Regions from separate parts of the Ideonella sp. genome, predicted to be linked through region 2. Evidence: predicted binding sites of a transcription regulator. Region 2 holds the regulator's gene; each other region holds the start of a gene.
What was found. The regulator FliA, encoded in region 2, starts transcription of late flagellar genes. The targets are predictions, from matches to a motif close to CTAAAGTTTNNNNNNNNNNNGCCGNTA.
Positions count from the first base shown of each region.

Region 1: the regulator FliA is predicted to act here: its motif matches at 2,591-2,617, upstream of ACE3SG_RS01465 (flagellin domain-containing protein).
Region 3: the regulator FliA is predicted to act here: its motif matches at 3,442-3,468, upstream of motA (flagellar motor stator protein MotA).

Region 1 covers NZ_JAYSDQ010000001.1:348,985-358,518, forward strand. The annotation lists gene ACE3SG_RS01450 (tetratricopeptide repeat protein) at 1-229, opposite strand, end outside; gene ACE3SG_RS01455 (glycosyltransferase) at 291-1,361, opposite strand; gene ACE3SG_RS01460 (flagellin) at 1,648-2,493, shown strand; gene ACE3SG_RS01465 (flagellin domain-containing protein) at 2,787-3,632, shown strand; gene ACE3SG_RS01470 (flagellin domain-containing protein) at 3,980-4,828, shown strand; gene fliD (flagellar filament capping protein FliD) at 4,965-6,383, shown strand; gene fliS (flagellar export chaperone FliS) at 6,584-7,018, shown strand; gene ACE3SG_RS01485 (flagellar protein FliT) at 7,055-7,354, shown strand; gene ACE3SG_RS01490 (flagellar brake protein) at 7,472-8,233, shown strand; gene fliE (flagellar hook-basal body complex protein FliE) at 8,530-8,862, opposite strand; gene fliF (flagellar basal-body MS-ring/collar protein FliF) at 9,081-9,534, shown strand, end outside.
Region 2 covers NZ_JAYSDQ010000011.1:131,109-140,642, reverse strand. The annotation lists gene ACE3SG_RS15995 (DUF3667 domain-containing protein) at 1-215, opposite strand, end outside; gene flhB (flagellar biosynthesis protein FlhB) at 659-1,795, shown strand; gene flhA (flagellar biosynthesis protein FlhA) at 2,171-4,261, shown strand; gene flhF (flagellar biosynthesis protein FlhF) at 4,258-5,844, shown strand; gene ACE3SG_RS15975 (flagellar biosynthesis protein) at 5,865-6,662, shown strand; gene ACE3SG_RS15970 (RNA polymerase sigma factor FliA) at 6,693-7,430, shown strand; gene ACE3SG_RS15965 (S8 family serine peptidase) at 7,687-9,189, shown strand; gene ACE3SG_RS15960 (esterase/lipase family protein) at 9,280-9,534, opposite strand, start outside.
Region 3 covers NZ_JAYSDQ010000001.1:328,404-337,937, reverse strand. The annotation lists gene ACE3SG_RS01405 (FkbM family methyltransferase) at 1-192, opposite strand, end outside; gene ACE3SG_RS01400 (CDP-glycerol glycerophosphotransferase family protein) at 224-1,711, opposite strand; gene flhD (flagellar transcriptional regulator FlhD) at 2,335-2,658, shown strand; gene flhC (flagellar transcriptional regulator FlhC) at 2,788-3,375, shown strand; gene motA (flagellar motor stator protein MotA) at 3,716-4,576, shown strand; gene motB (flagellar motor protein MotB) at 4,677-5,600, shown strand; gene cheY (chemotaxis response regulator CheY) at 5,643-6,038, shown strand; gene ACE3SG_RS01370 (protein phosphatase CheZ) at 6,056-6,688, shown strand; gene ACE3SG_RS01365 (glycoside hydrolase family 32 protein) at 6,764-8,353, opposite strand; gene deoA (thymidine phosphorylase) at 8,350-9,534, opposite strand, start outside.

The DNA of each region.
Region 1 (9,534 bases), on a different contig from region 2:
CCGGGCTGGCCGGGTCGAGCTGCAGCGTTTCGCGGCCCTCGGCGATCGCGCTGTCGAGCGCGCCGCATTGCATGTGCGCGCGGGCCAGGTTCAGGCGCAGCAACGCGTCGCGGGGCGACAGCGCGGCGCCGCGCTCGAACTCGGCGATCGCCGCCGGCCAGCGCTTGGCCTGCATGGCCTTCAGACCGGCCTGGCGGTGCGCTTCGGCGCGCTGGCGTGAATTCTTCATCCTGCCCACTTTAGAGAGGCGGGCGCGGCGGCAGGCAACGAAAAGACGGGGTGCGGCGGCCTTATTCGGGCTTGCCGGCCAGGCGCCGGCATTCGGCGGCGTCCTCCGCGCGGCCCAGGCTGTCGTAGAGCAGCGCCAGGTTGTGGGCCGCCAGGTGGCTGCCGCGGCCGGCCACCGCGCCCTCCAGGTCGGGCCGCTCGCCGATCGCCAGGCAGCGCTGCCAGGCGCTTTCGATCATCGGCAGCAACGCCTCGGCCCGGGCCGGCTCGTCGGCCGCCCAGTCCAGCAGCACGTCGCCCAGCGCGAAGAAGAAATCGGGCGACTCGCTCCACTGCGCCAGCCCGGCCTCGGCCCGCACCAGCGCGTCGGCATGCCGGCCGGTGCATTTCAGGGCATGCAGGCGGCGCACCGTCAGGTCGTGCAGCCAGCCCGGCGCCGGGCCGCCGCTGGGCAGCAGGGCTTCGGCGCGCTCGAAGCAGTCCAGCGCCTGGGGGTAGCGCGCGTACACGTCGTGGTCCTTGCCGAGCTGGTACCAGGCATACGGGTCGGCCGGGTGCTCGGCCACCTCGCGCTCCAGCAGCTGGCGGTTGCGGCCGGCCTTGGCCGCCAACGCGTCTTTCAGATAGCCGTCGTGGCCCAGCGCGATATCGAGCCGCCGCACCGGCCACTGGTGCTGGGGCTGCTCGTGCACCCGGCCGGCGTAGCGCACCGGGCCGGGCAGAATGCGGCTGATCCAGCTGCTGGCCTGCTGCGAGGCGGCGCCGCTGTCGTCCAGGCTGTCGACGCGCACCGCGCCGACGAAGGCCGGCGCAGTGTGGCGCAGCGCCGCCAACGCCGCGGCCCCCTCGGCCAGCCATTCGTCCGCGTCGAGCACCACGTGCCAGTCGGCGCCCGCGGCATCGAGCGCGGCGTTGCGCGCCGCGGAGAAATCGTCGACCCATTGAAAGTGCGCCACCCGTGCACCGGCCGCCTGCGCGCGCGCCGCGGTGTCGTCGGTCGAGCCGGTGTCCAGCACCAGCGCTTCGTCGACATGCGGCAGCACGCTGGACAGCGCACGCGCGATGCGCGCCGCCTCGTTGCGCACGATCATCACCACCGCCACGCGCCAGGCGTGTGGCGGCGCGGTGGCCATGGGTGAAGGCGACGGAGTGCTCATCGGGCCGACTTTAAGCCTGTGCCACGCCGCGCACCTGCCGATAAGAAAGGACTGGGCAGCCGCCATGGGCTGCCGCCGGCGCCCCGCAGTTCTTGCGCACCCCCCGGCCCAGTCGATCGATCGAAAAGCGCTCAAAAAAACTCTCAAGTCTTTCGATCAACCCTCCGAAAAGCAATTCACGGCCCCAACCACTTTCAAACGGGGGCGCAACCAGAGACCCGAGAGGGTCAGTTTTCGGAACCCCCGTGAAGGAGTAACTCACATGTCTTCTGTCATCAACACAAACGTCGGCTCGTTGACGGCTCAACGCAACCTGTCGGCTTCGCAAGCTTCGCTGTCCCAGTCGATGCAACGTCTGTCGTCGGGCCTGCGCATCAACTCGGCCAAGGACGACGCCGCCGGCCTGGCGATCGCCGAACGCATGAACGCCCAGGTGCGTGGTATGAACGTGGCGATCCGCAACGCCAACGACGGCATCTCGCTGGCGCAGACCGCTGAAGGCGCCTTGAGCAAGGTCGGCGACGCGCTGCAGCGCATGCGTGAACTGGCGGTGCAATCGCGCAACGCCACCAACTCGAGCTCGGACAAGGATTCGCTGAACAAGGAATTCGGCCAGCTGCAGTCGGAAATCACCCGCGTGCTGGGTGGCACCAGCTTCAACGGCAAGAAGATGCTGGGCTCGGACGCGACGACGATGACGTTCCAGATCGGCGCCAACACGACCGCCGACGACATCGTGGACATCACGTCCGAGGACATGACCGCCAACAGCGACATCACCGCGGTGACGGGCTCGACGGCGGTGATCGATTCGTCTGCCACCTCGGGTGACATCGCCACCGTGATCGACAACATCGACACCGCGATCGACACGATCAACGACCAGCGCGCCACCTTCGGTGCCGCCCAGGGCCGCTTCGACGCGATCATCTCGAACCTGCAGCAGTCGGTGGAATCGCAGAGCGCCGCTCGAAGCCGGATCATGGACGCGGACTTCGCGCAGGAAACGGCGAACATGAGTCGAGCGCAGATCCTGCAGCAGGCGGGCAGCGCGATGGTGGCCCAGGCCAACCAGCAGCCCCAGCAGGTCCTGAGCCTGCTGCGCTAAGGCCCCAGGCCCTGAGCCTGCCGCGCCGGAGACCCCGGCGCCGCGACCGAAGCCCTCCTGAAAACGGGGGGCTTCGGCGCAAGGGCCCAAAAAACTCTCAAGGTTTCCCAAGACGTTTCCGATACCCAAATCACAGGGCGAGCAATCAAGCAGACCCTGGGTCCGGTGAGATGACCAAGGGCCAGGCAGCACCCAGCAAGTGGGGTTGCCCGACCGGAGGAGCCCCGGCATTTGCGTGCAGAGACGCCGGTGCTTAACCGGAAATTTTTGGCAACCCTTGTAGGAGTTTCAACATGGCTCAAACCATCAACACCAACGTCGCTTCGCTCAACGCCCAGCGCAACCTGTCGATGTCGCAGTCTTCGCTGTCGACCTCGATGCAGCGTCTGTCGTCGGGCCTGCGCATCAACTCGGCCAAGGACGACGCCGCCGGCCTGGCGATCGCCGAACGCATGAACGCCCAGGTGCGTGGTATGAACGTGGCGATCCGCAACGCCAACGACGGCATCTCGCTGGCGCAGACCGCTGAAGGCGCCTTGAGCAAGGTCGGCGACGCGCTGCAGCGCATGCGTGAACTGGCGGTGCAATCGCGCAACGCCACCAACTCGAGCTCGGACAAGGATTCGCTGAACAAGGAATTCCACGAGCTGCAGTCGGAAATCACCCGCGTGCTGGGCGGCACCAGCTTCAACGGCAAGAAGGTGCTGGGCTCGGACGCCACGACGATGACGTTCCAGATCGGCGCCAACACGACCGCCGACGACACCGTGCAGCTGACGACCGAGGACATGACGGCCAACACCGACATCACCGCGGTGACGGGCACGGCCGCCGTGATCGACGCCACCGCCACCTCGGGTGACATCGCCACGGTGATCGACAACATCGACACCGCGATCGACACGATCAACGACCAGCGCGCCACCTTCGGTGCCACGCAAGGCCGCTTCGACGCGATCATCTCGAACCTGCAGCAGGCGGTGGAGGCGCAAAGCGCCGCCCGAAGCCGGATCATGGACGCGGACTTCGCCTCTGAAACCGCGAACATGAGCCGAGCGCAGATCTTGCAGCAGGCCGGCAGCGCGATGGTCGCGCAGGCCAACCAGCTGCCCCAGCAGGTCCTGAGCCTGCTGCGCTGATCGCGGCAAAAGTCGTGGCGGCAGCCGCCGCCTGACAGTCCCCCACCCGATGCCCCCGCCGGCCACCCGCCGACGGGGGCATCGCCTTTTGGTGGCTTCGAAATGGCCGCTTTCCCGGCTTCATTTCCCGGCATTGCTGCCACACAAGCCTCTTCAGAATTCGTTCCATCGTCCCAATGCAAATCGGGGCGTGGTCCGACAAGCACTGCCGAGACCGGAGTCGCCAACCAGCGGCTCTTGTTCGACGGTGAAGGGTCCGGGCTTTGTGGAAGGGGCGGTTGTTCGCCGCTTCTTCTGGATAGCCGGCTTTTTCGCCGGGCGCGGTCGATTCGTAACGAGGTGCTCACATGCCACAGACCATCAACACCAACATTGCGTCGCTCAACGCGCAACGCAACCTGAATGCTTCGCAGACCGCGCTGTCGACTGCGATGCAACGCTTGTCTTCGGGCATGCGTGTCAACTCGGCCAAGGACGACGCCGCCGGCCTGGCGATCGCCGAACGCATGAACGCGCAAGTGCGCGGCATGAACGTCGCGATCCGCAATGCCAACGACGGCATTTCGCTCGCGCAGACCGCTGAAGGCGCCTTGAGCAAGGTCGGCGACGCGCTGCAACGCATGCGTGAACTGGCGATCCAGGCCCGCAACGCCACCAACTCGAGCTCGGACAAGGACTCGCTGAACAAGGAGTTCGGCGAGCTGCAGTCGGAAATCGGCCGCGTCCTCGGGGGCACGACCTTCAACGGCCAGCACATCCTCGGTGTGGACGCGACGACGCTGACCTTCCAGATCGGCGCCAACACCTCGACCGACGACGTGATCAACATCACGACCGAGAACCTGACCACCGCCACCGACATCGCCGCGATCACCGCGACGACGACGGTGATCGACGCCACCGCCACCATCGGTGCGATCGCCACGGTGATCGACAACATCGACCTGGCAATCGACAACGTCAACAACACCCGGGCCACCTTCGGCGCGACCCAGAGCCGCTTCGACGCGATCATCTCGAACCTGCAGCAGTCGGTCGAGAACCAGGCCGCTGCCCGAAGCCGGATCATGGACGCGGACTTCGCGGCTGAAACCGCGGCGATGAGTCGAGCGCAGATATTGCAGCAGGCCGGCACCGCGATGGTGGCGCAGGCCAACCAGCTGCCGCAACAGGTGATGCGCCTGCTGCAGGGCTGATACCGGGCCGGCTTCGGCTTCTGACGCGCGCCGCCGGGACCCCTGGGCGGCGCGTTTTCATTTCCGGGCCCCGAACAAGGTCTTAAGTTCCCGCGCCAGCGGCCGATGACCACGACAGGAATCCAAGGGAACCACCATGCCCACCATCAGCTCTCTCGGGGTCGGCAGCGGCCTGCAGTCGGAAAGCATCATCTCGGCGCTGATGAGCGTCGAGCGCAAGCCGGTCGAGCTGTTGACGGCCGAGACCACCAGCATCAAGACCCAGCTGTCGTCGGTCGGCAAGATGCAGAGCCTGGTCGCCGCGATGCGCGACAAGGCCGGCGCGATCGGCTCGATCAGCCTGTGGGGGCAGACGGCGGTCACTTCGAGCGACGGCACGATCGTCAGCGGCAGCACGACCACCGGCGCCGCGCCCGGCCGCTACTCGGTCACCGTGTCGCAACTGGCGTCGAGCCAGACGATCACGACCGCCGCCGCGCTGCCCAGCTCGTCCAGCCAGCTCGGCGACGGCACGCTGCAGATCGAACTCGGCACCTGGACAGGCGGCAGCTTTGCCGGCAACGGCTCGCCGGTGACGGTCACGATCGGCTCCGACGACACCAGCCTGGCGTCCATCCGCGACAAGATCAACAACGCCGACGCCGGCGTGACCGCGACGATCATCAACGACGCGAACGGCGCACGCCTGTCGATCCGCTCTGATGCCACCGGCGCCGAAAACGGCTTCAAGATCACCGCCACCGAAAACGTCGACGACAACGATGACACGACGGGCCTGTCGGTGCTGGGTTACGACGCGGGGGTGGTGGGCACCCCGATGTCGCTCAACCAGTCGGCCGGCAACGCCAAGGCCAAGGTCAACGGCGTCGACATCGAGTCCAAGACCAACACGCTCAGCGGCGTGTCCGACAACCTGACGCTGACGCTGACCAAGGTCACCGCGACCCCGGTCGAGGTGGTGGTGGCGAGCGACAACGAGGCGGTGAAGACGGCGATCGGCGAATTCGTCTCGGCCTTCAACGAGCTGGCCGCCTACATCAAAGACCAGACGAAGTACAACGCGTCGACCAAGACTGGCGGCCCGCTGCAAGGCGACCGCACGACCATCGGCCTGCAGTCGCAGCTGCGCGGCGTGATCAACCAAGGCAGCACGGCGTCCAGCACCTGGAGCCGCCTGTCCGAGATCGGCATCACGATGAAACAGGACGGGTCGCTGACCACGACCACCTCGAAGCTGGACGACGCGCTGGCCAACCCCGAGGAGCTGCGCAAGCTGCTGGCCACCGACGGCTCCGGCACCGGCAACTCGGGCTTCATGGACCGGTTCAAGGACCTCGGCAACGCGGTGCTCGGCGAAGACGGCAGCCTGGAGACGCTGCAGACCAGCCTCGAAGCGCACATCAAGCGCAACGACGACCGGCAGGACCAGATGGAAGACCGGCTGACCCGCACCGAGGCGCGCTTTCGCGCCCAGTACGAAGCGCTGGACACCTCGATGGCCAAGCTGAACGCGTTGTCGTCCTATGTCACGCAGCAACTGGCCGCGCTGGGGTGACCCGCGCCGGGCCCAGGCCGGAAGCAAGCGCCCCGCGGGGCGCTTTTTTCATGGTGTTTGTCAAGCAAGGAAGCCCGCATTTCTTGAGCCGATGAGTGGCGGAAAACCCCGCCCAGTTCAATGGCTTGGTCGGCCTCAAGCTGGGTGAAATTGGGGCCGATAAGCAAAGGGACGGACACAGATTCACCACCGCACACACCATGTACAGCCCGCAACTCGCCTCGCCCTTTGGCCGCTCCGGCGGCATGAGCAATGCCTACCGCCAGGTCGGTGCCGAGACCAGCGTCGAAGATGCTTCGCCGCACAAGCTGATCAGCCTGCTGTTCGACGGCTACATGGAGTCGATCGCCCAGGCCCGCGGCGCCATGCGCAACGGCGAGATCGAAAAGAAGGGCAAGGCCATCGGCCGTGCCGCCCGGATCGTCGAAGAAGGCCTGAAGGCCAGCCTGAACGTGGACGACGGCGGCCCGCTCGCCCGCGACCTGAAGGCGCTGTACGACTACCTGACCCAACGCCTGACGCTGGCCAACCTGCGCAACGACGAGGCGATGCTGGACGAATGTGTCGGCCTGATGGAGCCGTTGCGCCAAGCCTGGCGCGAGATCGGCGGCCAGGTCAGTTCCCCGTCCAACTGAATTCCAACCACGCTGTCATCGCCGAGAGTCGCCGCCATGAGCCACACTTTGCTGAACTACTACGAAGCCATCGAACGCGCCAGCGCCGACATGCTGGAGGCCGCGCGCACCGGCAACTGGGACGAGGTCGTCAAGTTGGAAGGCGCCTGCGCCGTGCTGATTTCACAGCTGAAGCACGCGGCGAAGGAAAAGAGCCTGCAGGCTGAAGAATCGAAGCTGAAGTCGCGCATCATGCAGAAAATCCTGCTGAACGACGCCGAGATCCGCCACCTGGCCGAGCCCTGGCTCGAGGACCTGGACAAGCTGATGCACGGCAAGACGAAAACCCTTCATTGAGCCCCCACGCTCCCTCCGGTCGCTGCCCCCCATGGGGGCTTTTGCAGCGGACCGGCAGAGCCGGATCCGCGCAAACCCCTTGGTTGGGTTTGCTGCGCAGCGAGATGAGTAATTGACATGACGATCGACACCCAACCCGCCACGCTCGACGCCCTGGGGCAACCCGGGACGATCGACTCGTTTCGCGTCGGCGATCCGGTGGAGGTGAAGTCGTTGCTGAAGTCGCTGATGGACCGCAACGTGACGATCAACCTGAACGGCTCCGACGGGTCGGTCTACTCGACCACGCTGTGGACCATCGACCCCGCCCAGGGCAAGATCGCTTTCACGGCCGACCTGATGGCGCCGGCGGTGCAGCACCTGGTCGAGGCCGAAGAAGCGGTGGCGGTCGGGTACCTGGACCAGATCAAGCTGCAGTTCGACGTGGCCGACCGCATGCTGGTGCATGGCCGCCAGCACTGCGTGCTGCAAGCGGCGATGCCGCGTGAATTGTTTCGCTTCCAGCGCCGCAACGCCTACCGCGTGCGCACGCTGGAACGCAGCGCGCCGACCGCGCGCTTTCGCCACCCGGCGATCCCCGACATGGTGCTCGAGCTGCGCGTGCTGGACGTCAGCGTCGGCGGCTGCGCGCTGCTGATGCCGTCGGACATGCCGATGTTCGAGCCCGGCGTGAACATCAACGACTGCGCGATCGAGCTGGACGCCGGCACCCTGCTGCGCGGCACCCTGGTGGTGCACCACGTCACCTCGATCCAACCGCATGCCCGCGGCGTGCGCCTGGGCTGCGAACTGCTGCACCTCGATCCCGAGGCCACCCGCATGCTGCAGCGCTACATCGACCAGACGCAAAAGCGCCGGCGGATGCTGTCGCTGGACTGATTTCTCGGTCGGCGTGAGCCGAGGGCGTCGGGTGACCGGCTCCGCTCATGTCCCCCGGCCCGGGCTGCGCCCGCGCCTCCTCCTTTACTTCGCTGCGCCGGTCACCCGACGCCCTCAGCCGCCACTGCTGGAGGCCGTGCGCGCCGCGAACAGCCGTGACGGTGCCCGATCAGGACGGTGGGTGTCCTGCGAAGCGAAGTAGAGGAGGAGCCGGCAGTCGAAGACTGGCGGTGGGGGACATGAGCGGAGCAGGGCGCGCGCCGGCCTGATCTTGCTCAGGCCGAGCCAAGTCAACCCTATACCTGCATGTTCATGACATCGGTGTAGGCCTGGACGAAGCGGTTGCGAACCGTCAAGGCCGCCTGAAACCCGATCTGCGACTTCTGCATCGCGATCATCGTGTCTTCGAGGCTGACCGACGGGTTGCCGAGCTGGAATTCCTGTTGCAGGTGCTCGGCTTTCAATTGCTGGCCGCTGACGGCCTTCAAGGCGTCGGTCATCGCGCTGGAGAAGCTGGCCTTGTCCACGTCCTCGGTGCCGCGGGTCTTGGCCAGCGGCATGCCGTCGCGCGACAGGCCGGCGCGAGCAACGGCTTGTGAGAAGTCGAACGGCTTGAGTTTCATGTCCATGGCGGGTGCCCCTTTGGCGATGGCTCAGCAGACGCAATGAGCTTCAGCTTGCTGGGACCGAATCGTAGAGACTCGCCTCGGCAGCGATGGTCGGAACTGAAGGGGGAATTTCGGGCTTCTCGCCGCTATCGGGCGGGGGGGCTTGCCAAACAATGGCCGGGTACGACAGTTGAACAGGGCCTCCCGTGGCCCGCTCACGTTCCCCGAAAGAAGCCCCCATGGACGCTACCGCTGCAGTGCCCGTTCCCCTGGTTCCCGCCGAGGCCCCCCATGGCCTGATCGGGCGCCTGACGGCGATGCCGGCCGCCACCAAGATGAAGCTGGGCATCGCGCTGGCCGCGTTGGCCGCCACCGTGGTGGCGATGGCCATGTGGGCCAGCCAGGGCGACTGGCGCGTGCTGTACGCCGGTCTGCCGGACAAGGAAGCCGGCGCGATCGTCGCCGAACTCGGCGCGATGAACGTGCCTTACAAATATACGGACGGCGGCGGCGCGATCAAGGTGCCGGCCGATCGCCTGTACGACGCCAAGATGAAGCTGGCCGCCAAGGGCATGCCCAAGGCCTCGGTCGTCGGCAACGAACTGCTCGACGTCAACCGCTTCGGCCAGACCGACCGCCAGGAGCGCGCCAACATGCAGCGTGCGCTCGAAGGCGAACTGGTGCGCACGATCA
Region 2 (9,534 bases):
AGCAGCAGCAAGGTGCGCCAGAGCGCGCCTTCCATCGAGATGTAGCTGCCGCCGAACTGCTGCGCAAACTCCAGCAGCGTCGGCGGCTTCAGGTTGGTTTCCTGCCCGCAATGGCCACAGTAGTTGGGGCGGGGCTGTGGCAGCACCTCGCCGCAGTTGCGGCAAGCCTGGGGGTTGTCGACGGGTGGGGGTGGGGTGACGGTGATGGCGCTCACGGCGGGGGGATTATTGCTGTGCCTGCGCTTGCGGGTGGCGGGGGTGGCGGGGGTGGCGCGGGTGGCGCGGGTGGCGCGGGTGGCGCGGGTGGCGCGGGTGGCGCGTGCCGAGGGCGGGGGTGATCGGCTCCGTTCATGTCCCCCGGCGCCGGGCCATGCCCGGCACCTCCTCCTAATACTTCACTGCGCCGATCACCCCCACCCTCGGCCATCACCGTGGCCTGATTGCGTTGAACAGCCACGACGGCGCCTGATCAGGGAGGCGGGATGCGTCCCGAAGCGAAGTAAAGGGGGAGCCGACGGCCGCAGGCCGGCGGCGGAGGACATGAGCGCAGGGATGCATCCCGACTCCCTGATCCGCTCACACACGTCGGAAATAGACCGAATCCCCCCAGCTTTTCCCGCTCAAGCTTTCGCCACCACCCGGCACCATCCAAGGTGACATGGCCGATTCAGCCCAAGACCGCAACTTACCCGCATCAGAGCGGAAGAGAAGCAAAGCCCGCGAGGACGGGCAGATACCGCGTTCCCGCGACCTGGCGCACTTCGGTGCGCTGGCAATGGGCGGTGCGCTGCTGCTGGGCGCCGCGCGGCCGTTGTCGGGCTGGATGCAGCAGATGTTGATGTCGGGGCTGCGCTTCGACCACGACACGATCGCCAACCCCGCCGCAATGGGCGAACAGTTCTGGGCCCTGGGCCTGAAGGGCCTGATGGTCATCGTGCCGATGGGGCTGATGATGATCGCGGTGGCCATCCTCGCCGCGGTGCTGGGCGGCGGCTGGAACGTCAGCTTCAAGGCACTCAAACCCGACCTGGGCCGATTCAACCCGATCTCGGGCATCGGCCGCATGTTTTCCAAGCGCCATCTGGTGGACTTGGCGAAGATGATTCTCCTCGCCTCGATCGTCGGCACCGTCGGCGTGTTCTATTTGAAGGCGCAATGGCAGGGCCTGACGCAGTTGCTGGCCATGCCGCTGCCCGAAGGCATCGCCACGCTGAGCCAGACGATCGCCGGTGGCTTCGGGATGATGCTGATGGTGGTGGGCGGCTGGGCACTGATCGACGTGCCGCTGCAGAAACACTTGTGGCTCGAGAAGCTCAAGATGACCCGCGAGGAAGTCAAGCAAGAGCACAAGGACGCCGAGGGTAACGTCGAGGTCAAGGGCAAGATCAAGGCACGCATGCGCGAGATGGTGCGCAAGCGCATGCTGGCCGCCGTGCCGCAGGCCGACCTGGTGGTGATGAACCCGACCCACTACGCGGTGGCGCTGAAGTACGACGACACCAAGATGGGCGCACCGCGCGTGATCGCCAAGGGCGCCGACCTGCTGGCGCTGAAGATCCGCGACATCGCCCGCGAATCCAAGGTGCCGGTGCTGCAGGCCCCGCCGCTGGCGCGGGCGCTGTACGCGCACTGCGAGATCGACCAGGAGGTGCCCGCCTCGCTGTTCGCCGCCGTGGCGCAGGTGCTAGCCTGGGTCTACGCGCTGCGCCGCACGCCAAACGCCCGCATCGACCAGCCGGATGTCAGCGTGCCGGACGAGCTCGATCCGCATTCGCCGGCTTTCAAGAAACGTTGACCCCCACGCCCCCTTCCGGGGGCTGCCCCCAAGGGGGCTCGCGCAGCGGACCGGCAAAGCCGGCTCCGCGCACGCCACTTGGAGGGGGCGGCGCTGAAGCGCGTCCCATGAGACTCGGGGCACCGGCTTCGCACCACGCCTAGGCTGGACTCGCTCCACCGCGCCAGAAAACCGACCTCACCGCCCAGCCCCATGGCATGAACAGCCGTTCGTGACATTCCGCACCTGAGCGCACCGCCAACCCTGCCGACCCGTCCAGCTCACCGCAGATGACAGCCGATTTCCGGCCCCTTTTCCGGCTCAAGTTTTCGGCGCGCCCGGGCAACATTCAGTTTCACCACAGGCCCTGCCCGCATTCCATTTCCAAACCCTCCGATGAACGCCATCCAACAGCAACTGCAAGCCCTGTTCGGCCAAAACGCCGCCATGGTCAAGGCACTGATGGCGCCGATCTTCATCGTGATGGTGCTGGCGATGATGGTGCTGCCGCTGCCGGCCTTCGCGCTGGACCTGCTGTTCACCTTCAACATCGCGATGTCGCTGATGGTCATGCTGGTGGCCGCCAACATGATCAAGCCGCTGGACTTCGCGGCCTTCCCGACCGTGCTGCTGGTCACCACGCTGCTGCGCCTGTCGCTGAACGTGGCCTCCACCCGCGTGGTGCTGGTCGAAGGCCACACCGGCCCCGGCGCCGCCGGCAAGGTGATCGAAGCTTTCGGCCACTTCCTGATCGGCGGCAACTTCGCCGTCGGCCTGATCGTCTTCGCGATCCTGGTCGTCATCAACTTCATCGTGGTGACCAAGGGTGCCGAGCGCATCGCCGAAGTCGGCGCGCGCTTCACCTTGGACGCGATGCCCGGCAAGCAGATGGCGATCGACGCCGACCTGAACGCCGGCCTGATCGACGAAGCCGAAGCCAAGCGCCGCCGCGCCGAAGTGGGCGAAGAAGCCGACTTCTTCGGCTCGATGGACGGTGCGTCGAAATTCGTGCGTGGCGACGCGGTCGCCGGCATGCTGATCCTGCTGATCAACGTGGTCGGCGGCTTCATCATCGGTGTCGCCCAGCACGGCCTGTCGGCCAGCGACGCGGCCAACAGCTACATCCTGCTGGCCGTCGGTGACGCGCTGGTCGCGCAGATCCCCGGCCTGCTGATCTCGGTCGCCGCGGCGATGGTGGTCTCACGCGTCGGCACCGACACCGACATCGGCAGCCAGATCCGCGCCCAGGTCTTCAGCTCGCCCCGCTCGCTCGGCCTGACCGCCGGCATCATCGGCCTGCTGGGCCTGGTGCCGGGCATGCCGCACCTGGTGTTCCTGCTGATGAGCGGCGTGATCGGCTACTACGCCTGGTGGCTGACCCAGAAGGCCAAGCGCGAGGCCAGGCAGCCCAAGGTCGACACCACCCAAGCCGCCCCGGCCGCCAACGCCGAAGCCAGCTGGGACGACCTGCAGCCGGTCGACACGCTGGGCCTCGAAGTGGGCTACCGCCTGATCGCGCTGGTCGACAAGGACCGCAAGGGCGACCTGCTGGCCCGCATCAAGGGCATCCGCAAGAAGTTCGCGCAAGAGGTCGGTTTCCTGCCGCCTTCGGTGCACATCCGCGACAACCTCGACCTCAAGCCCAGCATGTACCGCGTCACCTTGCGTGGCGCCGTGGTGGGCGAAGGCGAGGCTTTCCCGGGCATGTACATGGCCATCAACCCGGGCGGCAAGGTGCCTGCGCTGCCGGGCACCAAGACGATCGACCCCGCATTCGGCCTGCCCGCCGTGTGGATCGAGGAACGCCACCGCGAGCAAGCCCAAATGAGCGGGTTTACGGTGGTTGATTGCTCGACTGTGGTGGCCACCCACCTTTCACACTTGATGCAAGTGAATGCCGCCAAGTTGTTGGGTCGTTTGGAGACCCAGGCGCTGGTCGAGCATGTGACGAAACTGGCTCCCAAACTGATCGAAGACGTGGTCCCCAAGATGGTCGGCATCGCAACCCTTCAGAAAGTCCTGCAGCTGCTGCTGGACGAAGGCGTGCACATCCGCGATTACCGCTCGATCATCGAATGCCTGGCCGAGCACGCCGCGATGGTCACCGACCCGGCCGAGCTGGCCCGCCGCATCCGCATCCACCTGGCCCCAGCCATCGTGCAGCAGATCTACGGCCCGGCCAAGGAGCTGGACGTGATCGCGCTGGAGCCCGACCTGGAGCGCATGGTCAACCAGGCCCTGAATTCCCCGCACGGTGCCGTGCTGGACCCCGGCGTTGCCGAGGCCCTGACCAAGCAGGCCGCCGACAGCGTGCGCAAGCAAGAGAACCTCGGCGTGCCGGCCTGCCTGCTGGTGCCGGACGCCCTGCGCGCCCCGCTGGCCCGCCTGTTGAAGCGTGCCGCCCCTCGCCTGAAGGTGCTGGCGCACAGCGAGATTCCTGAGACCCACTCGATCCGGATCGGCTCGATCATCGGAGCAACGTCATGAATGTGAAGCGCTTTACTGCCCGTACCTCCCGCGAAGCGTTCGCGCTGGTTCGACAGGCTTTCGGCGAAGACGCCGTGGTGCTCTCGACGAAGCCCGCGCCGGAAGGTGTCGAAGTGCTGGCGATGGCGCCGGACTCGATGGAACAGATCGAACGCGTGGCCGACAGCGCCCCGCAGGTCAGCGCCCCGCGCGGCAATGCCCGCCCCGCCCCGCGCAGCGAGAGCCTGGCCGCCCGCGTCGAGCGCCAGAACGCCCAACCGGCCGCCGCCACCGGCCGCCGCGCCGCCGCCCCCGAGGTGCAGGAAGACGTGGAGCAGATGGCGATGAGCACGCTGTCGTTCCAGGACTATGTGCGTGAGCGCATGCTCAAGCGCCGCCAGGCCGCGCTGGGGCAAGACGACATCGGCAGCGCCGGCACCTACGCCGACCACCACGTGCCGGCCCAACCCGCCCCGCGTGCCCCGGCCCGCGCCGCCGCGCCCGAAGCCCCGGCCCGCCGCCCGCTGCCGCGTGCGCAAGAGCCGCGCCACGACGACGTGCGCGACACCCGCCCCGAGCCGCGCGATTTCGCGATGCCTTCGTTGTCGACCGTGGCGGCCGCCCCGTCGCTCGAAGAGGCCCCGGCCCGCCGCGACCAGCAAGACATGATGAACGAGCTGCGCTCGATGAAGGGCCTGATCGAAGAGCGCTTCGGCGCCCTGGCCTTCATGGAGAAGCTGCAGCGCCAGCCGCGCCAGGCCCTGCTGGCGCAGAAGCTGCTCGACGCCGGCTTCTCGCCCGGCCTGATCCGCAAGCTGGTCGACGCACTGCCCGCCAACGCCGCTGACGAAGCCGTCTGGGCCGCCAGCGTGCTGGAGCGCAACCTGCACGCCGGCGACACCGAGCCTGCGCTCGAAGAGCAAGGCGGCGTGTTCGCGCTGATCGGCTCCACCGGTGTCGGCAAGACCACCAGCACCGCCAAGCTGGCCGCCGCCTTCGCCACGCAATACGGCGCCGCCAACCTGGGCCTGATCACGCTCGACGCCTACCGCGTTGGCGCCCACGAACAACTGCGCGCCTACGGCCGCATCCTCGGCGTGCCGGTGCACACCGCCCACGACCGCGCCTCGCTCGAAGACCTGCTGGAACTGCTGTCGGGCAAGAAGATGGTCCTGATCGACACCGCCGGCATGGCCCAGCGCGACAGCCGCACCCGCGAGCTGCTGGACATGCTGAGCCACCGCTCGATCCAGCGCCTGCTGGTGGTCGACGCGTCGGCCCAGGGCGAGACGATCGACGAGGTCATCACCAACTGGCGCGCCGCCCAGTGCAAAGGCGTGGTGCTGAGCAAGATCGACGAGGCCGTCAAGCTGGCCCCGGCGCTGGACGCGATCATCCGCCACAAGCTCAAGGTGCTGGGCGTGGCCAACGGCCAGCGCGTGCCCGAAGACTGGCACCGCCTGTCGCCCAACGCGCTGGTGCAGCGCGCCCTGCGCGCCCCGACCAGCTCGACCTGGAAGCTCGAAGCCGACGACGTGCAGCTGGTGTTCGCCACCGCCACCCGCGGCGGCCGCGCGGCCGGCGGCGCCTCGCTGCACCTGTGAACGCCACGGACGACACCGCCATGCGCCCGCTGCCCTACCCCACCGAAGACGAAGGCTCCGGCCCGGTCGACCAGGCCGAGGGCCTGCGCCGGCTGTTCGCGTCTGGCCGCCGCCAGCGGCTGGTGCCGATCGCCTTCAACGCCCATGTCGACTGCACGCCGATCTTGCTCGAGCGGCTGGCCGGCGCCTTCACCGAGCTCGGCGCCCACGCGCTGGTGGTCGACGCGGCCGACTGCGCCCCGCGCGCCAACGCGATGGCCGAGATCGACCTCGCCGCGGCGATCGAATCGCTCGGGCCGAACATGTCCTACCTGGCCGCCCGCGGCCTGCCACTGCGCCACGTCAACAGCCGCGGCTCGTGCGAAGCCTGGCTCAACGCCGTCGAAACCGCGGCGCCGCAGGCCGACGTGCTGCTGCTGCACGCCAACGCCCGCGACCTGGTCCGCCTGCTCGGCCGGCGCGAGGTGCGCACCGTGCTGACCACCACGCTCGACCCGGCCAGCCTGACCGACGCCTACACCTCGATGAAGCTGCTGTCGCAGCGCAGCGGGCTGATGACCTTCGACCTGCTGACCGGCATGGCCGGCGCGCCCAAGGCCGCGCAACGCATCGCCGAGCGCCTGGCCGAGACGGCCGACAGCTTCCTGGGCACCGTGGTGCGCGAAGCCGTGTGGCTCGACAAGCGCGACCCGCTGACCGCCCCTGCCACGCCGGCCCTGGCCCGCCTGGCCGCGAACCAACTGCTCGACCCCGAAGCGCCCGACACCGGCTTTGGCTTGGCCCCGCTCAGCGCGGGCCACGACGTGCACGCCTACTGACCCGAACACGCCCCCTCTCGGAGACCGCCCATGTACACCGCCACCGGCCGACTCGACGCCAAAGCGATGCCCGGCATCGACGCCAACGCGATGCTCAAGCAGTACAGCCCGCTGGTGCGCCGCCTGGCGCACCAGATGATCGCCAAGCTGCCGGCCAACGTGGAGATCGACGACCTGATCCAGGTCGGCATGATCGGCCTGCACGACGCGATGGGCCGCTTCGACACCGACCAGGGCGTGCAGTTCGAAACCTTCGCCACCCAGCGCATCCGCGGCGCGATGCTCGACGAGCTGCGCGGCAGCGACTGGATGAGCCGCGGCAACCGCCGCCAGCAGCGCGAGATCGAGGCCGCCGTGCACAAGCTCGAGCAGCAATACGGCCGCGCCCCGGCCGAAAGCGAGATCGCCAAGGAAATGGGCGTCACGCTGACCGAATACCAGGACACGCTGACCAAGGTGCGCGGCACCCAGCTGGTCTACCTGGAAGACATGTCCGGCGACGAAGGCGGCGACGAGTTCCTCGACCGCCACGTGGCCAACGAAGACGGCAACCCGCTGGCGCAGCTGCAAGACCACCGCATGCGCGAAGCCCTGGTCGAAGCGATCAAGAAGCTGCCCGAGCGCGAGCAGTACGTGATGAGCATGTACTACGAGCACGACATGAACCTGAAGGAAATCGCCGCCGTGCTGGGCGTGACCGAGTCGCGCGTGTGCCAGCTGCACAGCCAGTCGATCGCGCGCTTGCGGGTCAAGCTGCGCGAGTGGTGACCCGCCGCAGCTGAGTCGGAACGTGTGGTGCAACGCCTCCTTCGGGAGGCGTTGGCGTTTCTGGGCCGCGCCCGCCCCCGGGATGCGCTTGATGGCGGCCTGGCTCGGCAGGCGCCCCCTTGGACGTGGGGGGCACGATGTTCAACATGGTTCAGCGGGGTGCTTTCAGGGCCCGTGCCAAGCGCAGAATCGCTCGCTTGCACCGGCGCAGGGGCGCCGCCATCCCAGCGCCCAACTTTGAGGAGCATTCGAGGTCATGAGCAAATCGAACGTCAGATGGCACCGCCTTTCCCTCGTGGCCCTGGCCATTGCCAGCGGCACGGCCTGGGCCGGGCAGATCAATGGCGATCTCGCCGCAGCGGCGCGCCGCGACGGGCGGGCCGAAGCACTGATCGTGCTCAAGGACCAGAAGACGCCGGCCGTGGCGTCGCTCCCAGAAGGGGCCGACTACAAGGCCAAGCGCCGCGCGCTGGTCAATGCGCTGGTCAACCGCGCCGATGCGCAGCAAGGTGGCCTGCGCGCCTGGCTGGATTCGCGCGGCATCGAATACCAGGCGTTCTGGATCGCGAACGTCGTCTACGCCAAGCTCTCGGCGGCCGACCTGGCGGCGCTCGCCGCGCGCGACGAAGTCAGCCGCATCGAGCCCAACCCGACCATCAAGGTGCAGCTGCCGCAGCGTGACGCCAGCCGCACCGAATCGCCGACGGGCGTCGAGTCGATCGCCTGGGGCGTGGACAAGATCAACGCCCCCAAGGTCTGGGCCGAAGGCGTCAAGGGCGAAGGCGTGACCATCGCCGGCGAAGACACCGGCTACCGCTGGGATCACTCGGCGCTGAAGTCGCAGTACCGCGGCTGGAACGGCAGCACCGCCGACCACAACTACAACTGGCACGACGCCATCCACACCGCCAACAGCAGCTGCCCGGCCAACTCGCCGCAGCCCTGTGACGACCATGGCCACGGCACCCACACCGCCGGCACCTTCGCCGGTGACGACAACGCCACCCACCAGGTCGGCGTGGCCCCTGGCGCCAAGTGGATCGGCTGCCGCAACATGAACGCCGGTAACGGCACGCCGGCCACCTACATCGAGTGCATGCAGTGGATGCTGGCGCCCACCGACCTGCAGAACAAGAACCCCGACCCGGACAAGGCGCCGGACATCATCAGCAACTCGTGGGGCTGCACCGACGGCGAAGGCTGCACGGTCGGCACCGAGATCAAGGCCGCCGTCAACAACCTGGTCAAGGGCGGCATCCTGTTCGTGGCCGCCGCCGCCAACGACGGCCCGAACTGCAGCACGATCACCGACCCGCCGGCGATCTATCAGCTGTCGTTCACGATCGGCGCAACCGACAGCGCCGACAAGCTGGCCGGCTTCTCGAGCCGCGGCCCGGTGGCCAAGGTGAAGGGCGTCAAGCCCGATGTCTCCGCCCCGGGTGTCAACATCTTCTCGGCCTACCCGCCCAACACCTACACCACGATGAGCGGCACCAGCATGGCCACGCCGCACGTGGCCGGCGCCGCCGCCCTGCTGATGTCGGCCGTGCCGTCGCTGAAGGGCAACCCGGCCGCGGTCGAGAAGCTGTTCCGCAAGACGGCGCAGCAAGACGGCGTGACCGACCCGGTCAACCAGACCTGCGGCGGCACCTCGCCCACCACCTGGCCCAACAACATGATCGGCTACGGCCGCATCGACGTGTACGCGGCCTACAAGAAGGCCATCGCCAGCCCGCTGGACCTGTCGAACGACGACTGATCGAGCACTGAGCCGGCGCAGCCGGCTCGCCCCGCTTCGCAACGCCTCCTTCGGGAGGCGTTGCTGCTTTCGCGGGCAGCGCCCGCGCGTTCAGAACGCCAGCGACTGGCGAATGAAGTCGATGGTCTCGGGCTGGAGAAAGTAGTTGACGTGGTGGACCCGGTCGTTGGTGCCGAAGTCGAACCTGTTTCGCGGATCGACGATGTCGGCACCGACACCGACCCGCGCCATCGACTCGGTGTCGACCACAAAATCATTCGCGCCCGAGAACAGCAGGTCGGTGCCCGCGTCGGCCAGGCGTTGCGCCGGGCGGCGAAAGGCCTCCCAGAAGCGCCAGCCGACCGC
Region 3 (9,534 bases), on a different contig from region 2:
GTCGATCTTGGCCCAGCGCTTCAAGAACCACAGCACGAAGCGCGACTGGTCGGCCGCGCTCAGCCGGTCGTACACGCCGCTGGCGATGTCGGCCAGGTGCGGTGCGTACTTCTCGTAGAAGACGCAGAACTTGTAGAGGTCGTCGTCGCGCAGCCGGGGCAGCAGTGCGGCCAGGTCGTTGCGAAGCTTCATCGGTCGGTCTCCTGATGTCCGGCGGGGTGGCTCACTCGGCGTCGAGCGCCAGGCCCAGCTCTTCCAGCAGCAGCGCCGACAGGCGCTCGCCGGACTGGCCGTCGTGGTGGTCGTGCAGGCGGTCGCGCAGCGCCTGGCGGTGCCGGGCGTGGGCGCCCGACTCGGCGGCCCGGTTGCGCAGCGCCAGCAGCAGCTCGTTGACGCTGGCCACCAGCGGGCCGGGCTTGACGTCGAGCTTGTCGTCGTACAGCGTGCGCGAACGCGCGATGTACTCGGCGTGGTCGGGGCGGAACAGGATGATCGGCCGGTCCAGCAGCAGGTAGTCGAACATCACCGACGAATAGTCGGTGACCAGCTCGGTGGTGTGCGGCAGCAGCGGGTAGATGTCGGTGCGCGGGGCGACGAAGCGTGCCGTCGGCACCGCCTCTTTCAGCTGCGGGATCATCGGCTGCTCGACCGGGTGCAAGTTGACGATCAGCAGGTCGCCGCGCTCGTCGAGCTGCTTGGCCAGGCGCTCCAGCCCGGCGTCGACGACCCAGGTGCCGCGCTTCACGTCGCGAAAGGTCGGCGCATACAGCACCACCCGCTTGCCGGCGGCGCGCGCGGTGCGGGCCGCGTCCAGCATCTCGGTGTCCACGTTCAGCAGGTCGGCCTCGGTCGGCTCGCGCAGCAGCACGTCGTTGCGCGGGTAGCCGATCGGCGCATAACGCTCGAAGCTGAACCAGCGCCGCCATTCGTTCTCGGCCGACGCGGCGGTGCCGACCAGCCGGGTGTACGGGCCGGTGGTGGCCAGCACCTTGGCGAAGCGCGGTGTCATGTTGCGCATCGGCGTCAGGTTGCGCAGGCCGATCTCCTTGATCGAGATGCCGTGCCACAGCTGCACATGGCGCGCGCCGGCCAGCAGGGCCGGGGCGTAGGGGTTCGGGTTCAGGAAGTGATCACAGGTGACGACCACCGCGGCCGACAAGGCAGCGCGCAGGTGCTCGGCCGACCAGTCGGCATGGCGGGTCGGGAAACACGGCTCGCCCAGGCTCTTGGCCATGCGCTCCTGCTCGGCGTTTTGCGGCAGCAGCCAGGCGGTGATGCCCTCGGCCTTGGCCCGCTCGCGGAAAGCCAGCCAGGCGTACTTGACGTTGCAGCCCAGGTAGGTGGTGGCCACGAAGACGACCGAGCGCTCTTTCGGGTGCATGCGCGAGACGCGCTCGAGGTCGCGGCAGCTGCGCTCCAGCGCGAACTGCTGCTCCAGGTCGACCAGGCGGCTGTTCAGCGCGCCGATCGCGGCCAGCGCGGCTTCGGCACCACCGGCCAGCTGGGGCACCGGCGCGGCCTGTTGCTGGGCCTGCTCCTGCAGGCCGACGACAGCCTCGACCAGTTGCTCGAAAGCCTGGCTCAGCTGGCCGCCCAGGGCTTCGACCGCGCCAAGGCGCTCGTCCCAGTCAGGGCCCACGTCGGCGCCCAGGCCGGCGGGCGGCAGGCTGGCGGGGTCGTAGGTCGAGGTGTGCGGGGAGACGTCGATCATGGGTGGGCTTCTTGGGCCGATCCAGCGGCCATTGCGCCAACACTGTAGGCAGCGACACCCGGCGGTGAAGCCCGGATATGCGGCGCCAAGCCCGTTCTGTTCGGCCCGGCGGGCAGCGCAAACAGCCTGGGGCCGCAGCGCGGGCCTGCCCTAGGCGTTCACCCTGACCAGAGCGTGAATTTCGACCACACCCGAACCGAACGGGCGCACACTGTGTACGAAAGCGCCGTCGGGAAGACGGCAGCGGGCCCGGCGGCCGGCTGGTCGCGCGGGCTCCGCTGCCGACAGGACGGCGAATGGGCGGCGAAAAACGGGCGGCGAACGCGAGGGGCCAGCTTTGGGCGGGACAACAGCAGACGCAGTGTCGGCAGCTTCGTGCCACTGTAGGCAAGGCCCGGGCGTGGCCTTTGCCAGAAAAGCAGCCCGGCACCCCGCCAATCTCCTTTTGAACGACCTGACGCGGTCGGTTTGTAGGAATTTGCCTGACAGGGCTGACGGAAAAACGCGGACTTCAGCGGCGGAAGTGAGCTGATGTTTCCGTTCTGTTTCGGTCCTTACAGTTCATCCCAAGCCGAGACACAAAGTCTCTTCTTCAAAACGGTAGACGAGCAAAGGAACGAATGATGGACACCAACCAGATCCTCGCCGAGATCCGCGAAGCCAACCTGTCGTACCTGATGCTGGCCCAGAGCCTGATCCGCGCCGACCGCGAACAAGCGCTGTTCCGCCTGGGCGTCTCGGAAGAGACCGCCAACCTGATCGCCACGCTGACGCCGGCGCAGATGATGAAGATCGCCACCGGCAACACGCTGCTGTGCCGCTTCCGCATGGACGACGACCTGGTCTGGGGCCTGCTCACCAGCCACGGCAAGGCCGCCGCGAACGACAGCGTCAGCCGCCTGCACGCCTCGATCCTGATGGCCGGACGCCATCAAGAAGCAGCCTGAAGAAATGTCGGCCCCGGTCTGGCGAGTACGCCAGCCCACCCCCGAGGGGTTGCCGAGCCGCCTTGGGAGCGGCCCGGCGCCGGCTCGGCAAATCTGTCATAGATCACTCGTTGAGTCTTGGAGGACACCATGGCCCGCAACAAAAGCATCCTGACCGAAGCCCGCCAGATCGAGCGTGCCGTCACGCTGATCAACCTGGGCGCCCGCCTGCAGGTGCTGGAGTCGGAGACCGACCTGTCCTACGAGCGCCTGCTGCGCCTGTACAAGGAAGTCTCGGGCAAGTCGCCTTCGAAGGGCCAGCTGCCGTTCTCGACCGACTGGTTCATGACCTGGCAGCCGAACATCCACGCCAGCCTGTTCCTGAACATCCACGAGTACCTGAACAAGACGTCGGAGCTCGAGGAGATCGACACCGTCATCAAGGCCTACCAGCTCTACCTCGAGCAGACGGCCGCCCAGGGGCTGGAGCCGATGCTGTCGGTGACCCGCGCCTGGCGCCTGGTCAAGTTCGTCGACAACGGCATGCTGACGATGACCAAGTGCAACAAGTGCGGCGGCCACTATGTGAGCCACCCGCACGAGATCGCCAAGCACTTCGTCTGCGGCCTGTGCAACCCGCCCGCCCGTGCCGGCAAGGGCCGCCAGGCCGGCGCGCTGCAATTGCCCAGCGCCACCAGCAACCGCCAGCTGGCCACCACCGCGGACGACGACGCCTGACGCGGCGTGCAGTCCACCGGGATCTGCCAACTACTGCCGAACCCCATGTAACCAATTGCGTCACCCCTTGAATTCGGCGGTCGGCGGCCGATTTCACAAGGCGTCAGTTTTGTTTTTGTTCATGCTTGTCTCCTCCTAGCACAACCCCTGTGCTTTCAGGCGGGCTCTTCGTGAGTCCGCCTTTTTTCTTTCTGCATTGCAGCAAAGGCCGGGGCAATAAGCCGCCAATTCGAGGCTTTCGCCCGCTCAAGCTGCGCCGAGGGGTTACCGATATCACCGCCAAGGGCCGCGCTCGTTCGCTGCTCGAAGCGCACAAACGAGAACCCGGAACCCCCTCACCATGTTTGTCATCGTCGGCTGGCTGGTCGCCATCGGTTGCATCTTCGGCGTGTTCATTGCGCACGGGGGCAACATCGGCGTCGTGCTCCACGCCCTGCCGTTCGAGCTGATCACGATCTTCGGTGGCGCGTTCGGCGCGTTCGTCGCCAACAACCAGCCCAAGGTGCTCAAGGCCACGGCCCGGGGCCTGGCGTCCTGCTTCAAGGGCTCGAAGTACTCGAAGGCCCGCGCGATGGAGCTGCTGGCGCTGCTGTACGAGATCTTGCAGAAGGCGCGCAAGGAAGGCCTGATGTCCATCGAGAAGGACGTCGAGGACCCGCAGAACTCGCCGCTGTTCCAGAAATTCCCGACCGTCGGCCACGACCACCACGTGACCGAGTTCATCACCGACTACCTGCGCATGATGGTCTCGGGCAACCTGAACGCCCACGAGATCGAGTCGCTGATGGACAGCGAGGTCGAGACCCACCATGCCGAGGCGCACGCCGCCGCCGCCGCGCTGCAGCGGGTGGCCGGCGCCCTGCCCGCCTTCGGCATCGTTGCCGCGGTGCTGGGCGTGGTCAACACGATGGGCTCGGTCGGCCAACCCCCGGCGGTGCTGGGCGCGATGATCGGCTCGGCCCTGGTCGGCACCTTCCTCGGCATCTTGCTGGCCTACGCCTTCGCCGAGCCGCTGGCCGGCCTGCTGGAGCAGAAGATCGACGAGGACGGCAAGGAGTTGCAGTGCATCAAGACCACCTTGCTGGCGTCGATGCAGGGCTACGCACCGCAGGTCGCGATCGAGTTCGGCCGCAAGGTGCTCTATTCGACCGAGCGCCCGACCTTCCTCGAGCTCGAGAGCCACGTCAAGGGGAAGAAGTGAAAACCACTCCTAGCCCGACCCTGTTCGCCGCAGGGCCGCCCCAAGGCGAACGCGCCCCCTCGGGGGGCGACGCCGTACCAAGCGTCTTGGGGGGTCAGTGATGGCGGGTGACGCAAAGAAACTCCAACCGATCATCGTCAAGAAGGTCCGCAAGGGTGGCCATGCCACCCACGGCGGGGCCTGGAAGATCGCCTACGCCGACTTCGTGACGGCGATGATGGCGTTCTTCCTGCTGATGTGGCTGCTGGGCTCGACCACCGAGGGCGACAAGAAGGGCATTGCCGACTACTTCTCGTCGCCGATGAAGGTGGCGCTGTCGGGCGGCGCCGGCTCGGGCGACGCCTCGCACGTGATCAAGGGCGGCGGCGAAGACCTGACGCGATCCGGCGGCCAGATCAAGCGCGGCGACGTCGACGCACCGAAGAAGACGATCAACCTGGCCGCGCTGAAGGCCGAGCAGAAACGCGCCGAGCTCGCGAAGCTGCAGGAGGTCAAGCACACGATCGAGGAAAAGATCCAGGCCAGCGAGCGGCTCAAAGCCTTGTCGTCGCAGCTGCGGCTGGACATGACCCGCGACGGCCTGCGCATCCAGATCGTCGACGAGCAGAACCGGCCGATGTTCGCCTCGGGCAGCGCCGCCGTACAACCCTACATGCGAGAGCTGCTGCAGGCGATCGGCGCCATCCTCACCGAGGTGCCGAACCTGCTGACACTCGAGGGTCACACCGATGCGACACCGTTCTCGAGCGGCGAGCGCGGCTACAGCAACTGGGAGCTGTCGGCCGACCGAGCTAACGCCTCGCGGCGCGAGCTGATGGCCGGCGGGCTGGCCGAGAACCGGGTGCTGCGGGTGCAGGGCCTGGCCTTCAGCCAGCCGTTCGACCGCAACGACCCCACGAGCCCGAGCAACCGCCGCATCAGCATCATCGTGATGAACCGCGATGCGGAAGACCGTGTTTTCCGCACGTCCACCGAATCCCCGAGCGCCGAAGAAGAAACGGCCTCAAGTGTCCCCGCCCGCTGACCGATAACGCTTCAAACCTTGCTGACCCGCTGAAGGACCGCCATGAACCAGAGTGACCTGAAATTCCTTGTCGTTGACGATTTCTCCACCATGCGCCGCATCGTGCGCGGCCTGCTCAAGGAGATGGGCTGCAACAACTGCGAAGAAGCCGAAGACGGCCAGGTGGCGCTCGGCATGCTCAAGGCCTCGAAGTTCGACTTCGTGGTCAGCGACATCAACATGCCCAACATGAACGGCTTCGACCTGCTGAAGGCGATCAAGGCCGACGACTCGCTCAAGCACCTGCCGGTGCTGATGGTGACGGCCGAAGCACGCAAGGAAGACATCGTGCTGGCGGCGCAAAGCGGTGCGGCGGGCTACATCGTCAAGCCCTTCACCAAAGCCACGCTGGAAGAAAAAGTCCAGAAGATCATGCAAAAACTGGCCGCCACGGCCTGAGCCCGAGGGATACCACCATGAAGATGGAAGACATTTCCAAGCTGTCGGCGGCCGACCCCTTGATGGTCTCGCCCGAGGTGTTTCAGCAACTGGGCAGCATCACGCGCCTGCTGCACGACACGATGCAACAGCTGGGCGTGATGCCCAAGCTGCAAGTCGCGACCGACGGCCTGCCCGACGCCCGCAGCCGGCTCTCGTACATCGCGACGAAGACGGCCGCCGCCGCCGAGAAGGTGCTGAATTCGGTCGACCAGGCCAAGGCCGAGCACGCCGAGATCAGCGAAGCGACCCATGCGCTGGCCAAGGCCATCGTCGCCGACCCGGTGCGTACCGTCGCCAGCGGCGCGGTGATGAACTTCGTGCACGACGTCGAAGCGCGAACCGCCCGCATCGACAGCCACCTGACCGACATCATGATGGCGCAGGACTTCCATGACCTGACCGGCCAGGTGGTGGCCAAGGTCGTGACGCTGGCCAACGACCTCGAAGACAGCCTGGTCAAGCTGCTGGTGCAGGTGGTGCCGCCGGACCAGCGCGAGAAGGTCGACCCGAGCGTGCTGCAAGGCCCGGTCGTCAACCCCGAAGGCCGCACCGACGTGGTGGCCGACCAGGGCGAAGTCGACGACCTGCTCGCCAGCCTCGGGTTCTGAAGCCCCCCAGGTCAACGGGAACATCCAGCACAACGCGCCCCTCGGGGCGCGTTGTTCATGGGTGGCCCGCGAACGTCAAGGCCAGATGCGCGCCAGCCGGTGCGCCCGGCCGCTGAGCAGGCGTGCGCCGGGGCCTTCGCCGAACAGCGTGGCGGTGGTGAAGTCTTCGGTCGGGAAGAACTGGTCGGTCATCTGCAGCGCGCCGTCGTCGGCGAACAGCTCGGCCGACGAGGCGTCGAAGTACAGGCGCAGGCGCACCGGGCCGCGAGGCACCGGGCGTGACGCCGTGTGGACCGCGACGGCGAAGCTCTTCGAGAAGCGGCTGTCCCCGGCCTGGGTGCGGTCGCTGAAGTACAGCTGCTGGGTCGCGTCGTAGCCGATGCGGTAGCGCTCACCATGTGCGTTCGAGAGCTCGACCCCGCAGCGCCCCACCGTGCCGGGATCGATGACGAGTTCGAGCTCCAACGCGCGCGGGTCGATGGTGGTCACCTGGCTGAGGTCGAACGGTGCCCCGCGCAGCGCCATCGGCGGCAGGTTCGCCGTCTGGGCCCGCAGCGATCCGAGCGCCGGCAACGGCCGGGTCGCGAGCCGCCAGACCCAGCCCTGCCGCCGCAGCGCCAGAGTCACCGGCAAGGTCATCGCGCCGCGCCAGCTCGACGCAGGCACCTGCGACGCGTAGTCCCAGTTGTTCATCCACGAGATCAGGATGCGCTGGCCGTCCGGCGCGTTCGACCAGGTGGCGCCGGCGTAGTGGTCGCGCCCCTGGTCCAGCCAGACGGCACGGCCGAGCGGCACCTCGGGCTCGAAGGCGGGGTCGAGGGTGAAGTGCTCGCCATCGAAGTCGCCGACGAAGTACTGCGTGCCCGAGCCGCCGTTCGGCGCGCCCGACCCGACGCTGCACAGCAGCACCCAGCGCTGCTCGCCGGCCGCACCGTTCTCGACCGGCAGCGGGAAGAAGTCGGGGCACTCCCAGGCCCCGCCATGGCCGCCGACATGGCGCCCGAAATCGCTCAGCCAGGCCCAGCGTTTCAGGTCGGGCGAGCCCCAGAACTCGACGTGGTCGCCCGCCGCGATCACCGCGACCCAGCGCTTGGTCGACCCGTGCCAGAACAGCTTCGGGTCACGAAAATCTTTCGCCGAACCCGGGTTGGCGATCACCGGGTCGTCGTCGAACGCGGCCCAGCTGCGCCCACCGTCCTGGCTGTAGGCCAGGTGCTGTGATTCGTAGTCGCGCCGGCCGTCCGCCTCGGCGGCGGCGTCATGGCGCGTGTACAGCGCCACCAGCGCACCGGCACCGAAGCCGGCCGTGTTCGCCGCATCGACCACCACCGAGCCCGAGTACGCGTACCGCTGCGCATCGGGTTCGAGCGCGATCGGCTGTTGCTCCCAATGCACCAGGTCGCGGCTCGTGGCGTGGCCCCAATGCATCGGGCCCCAGTCTTTGGAATCCGGGTGGTACAGGTAGAAGAGGTGGTACAGCCCGTTGTGAAAGACCACCCCGGTCGGGTTGCCCATCCATCCCGCCGACGGCGTGAAGTGGAACTGCGGCCGGTGCGGCTCGCGGTAGCTGCTCGGTGGCGGCAGCTCCGGCTCGCGCACGGTGCGGCAGGCACCGAGCCAAGGCAGCGTGGCCGATGCGGCCAGCAGCAGGCGGCGGCGCATCATGCTTGCTCACCCAGGCGAGCACACACCACCGGCCCGGGCTCGACCGGTTGGGACTGCTGCGCCGCCTCCACCCGCACCCATTGCGCCAGGCGAGCCAAGGCGGCCTCGGCCGCGTCGTCGCTCGCGGCATGGACCCACAGCAGGGGTTGGCCGCGGTGCACGGTCTGGCCGGGCGGCACCACATCGGCCAGGCCGACACGCAGGTCGATCGGGTCTTCGGCGCGGCGGCGGCCACCGCCGAGCTGCACCACCTCCAAGCCGAGAGCGCGGGTGTCGACCGCGGCCACATGGCCGTCGATCGGCGCCGGCAGCGGGCACCGCACCGGCGCCTGGGGCAACTGGGCGTCGGCCAGCACGTCGCGCGGGCCGCCGAGCGCGGCGACCATGCGGGCAAAGGTCTCGGCGGCGCGGCCGCTGGCGAGCGCGTCACGGGCCTGGGCCTCGCCGGCCTGCGGCGATTCGGCCAGGCGGCCCAGGTGCAGCATCTCGCCGGCCAGCGCCAGCGTCACCTCGAGCAGGCGCGGCTCGCGGGAGCGCGCGGTCAGGAAATCGATCGCCTCGCGCACCTCGAGCGCATTGCCGGCGTGGTGACCCAGCACCTGGTTCATGTCGGTCAGCAGCGCGCGCGTCGGCAGGCCGGCGGCGCGGGCCACCCGCACCAGCGCCAGCGCCAGCGGCTGCGCTGCGCCCAAGTCGGGGCAGAAGGCGCCGTTGCCGACCTTCACGTCCATCACCAGCGCCTGCAGGCCGGCGGCCAGCTTCTTCGACAAGATGCTGGCGACGATCAGCGGCAGCGACTCGACCGTGGCCGTCACATCGCGGATCGCGTAGAGCCGCTTGTCGGCCGGGGCCAGCGCGGCACTGGCGCCGACGATCGCACAGCCAGCCTCGCGCAACACGCGGCGCAGCGCCGCCGGCTCGGGCATCAGCTGGTAGCCCGGCAAGGCGGCCAGCTTGTCCAGCGTGCCGCCGGTGTGGCCCAGGCCCCGGCCCGAGATCATCGGCACGAAGCCGCCACAGGCCGCGACGATCGGCGCCAGCATCAGGCTGACCTTGTCGCCGACCCCGCCGGTCGAGTGTTTGTCGAGCACCGGGCCCGGCAGGTCGAGCTCGGCCCAGCGCAGGCGCTCGCCGCTGTCGGCCATGGCCCGGGTCAGCGCGGCCGTCTCGGCATCGTCCAT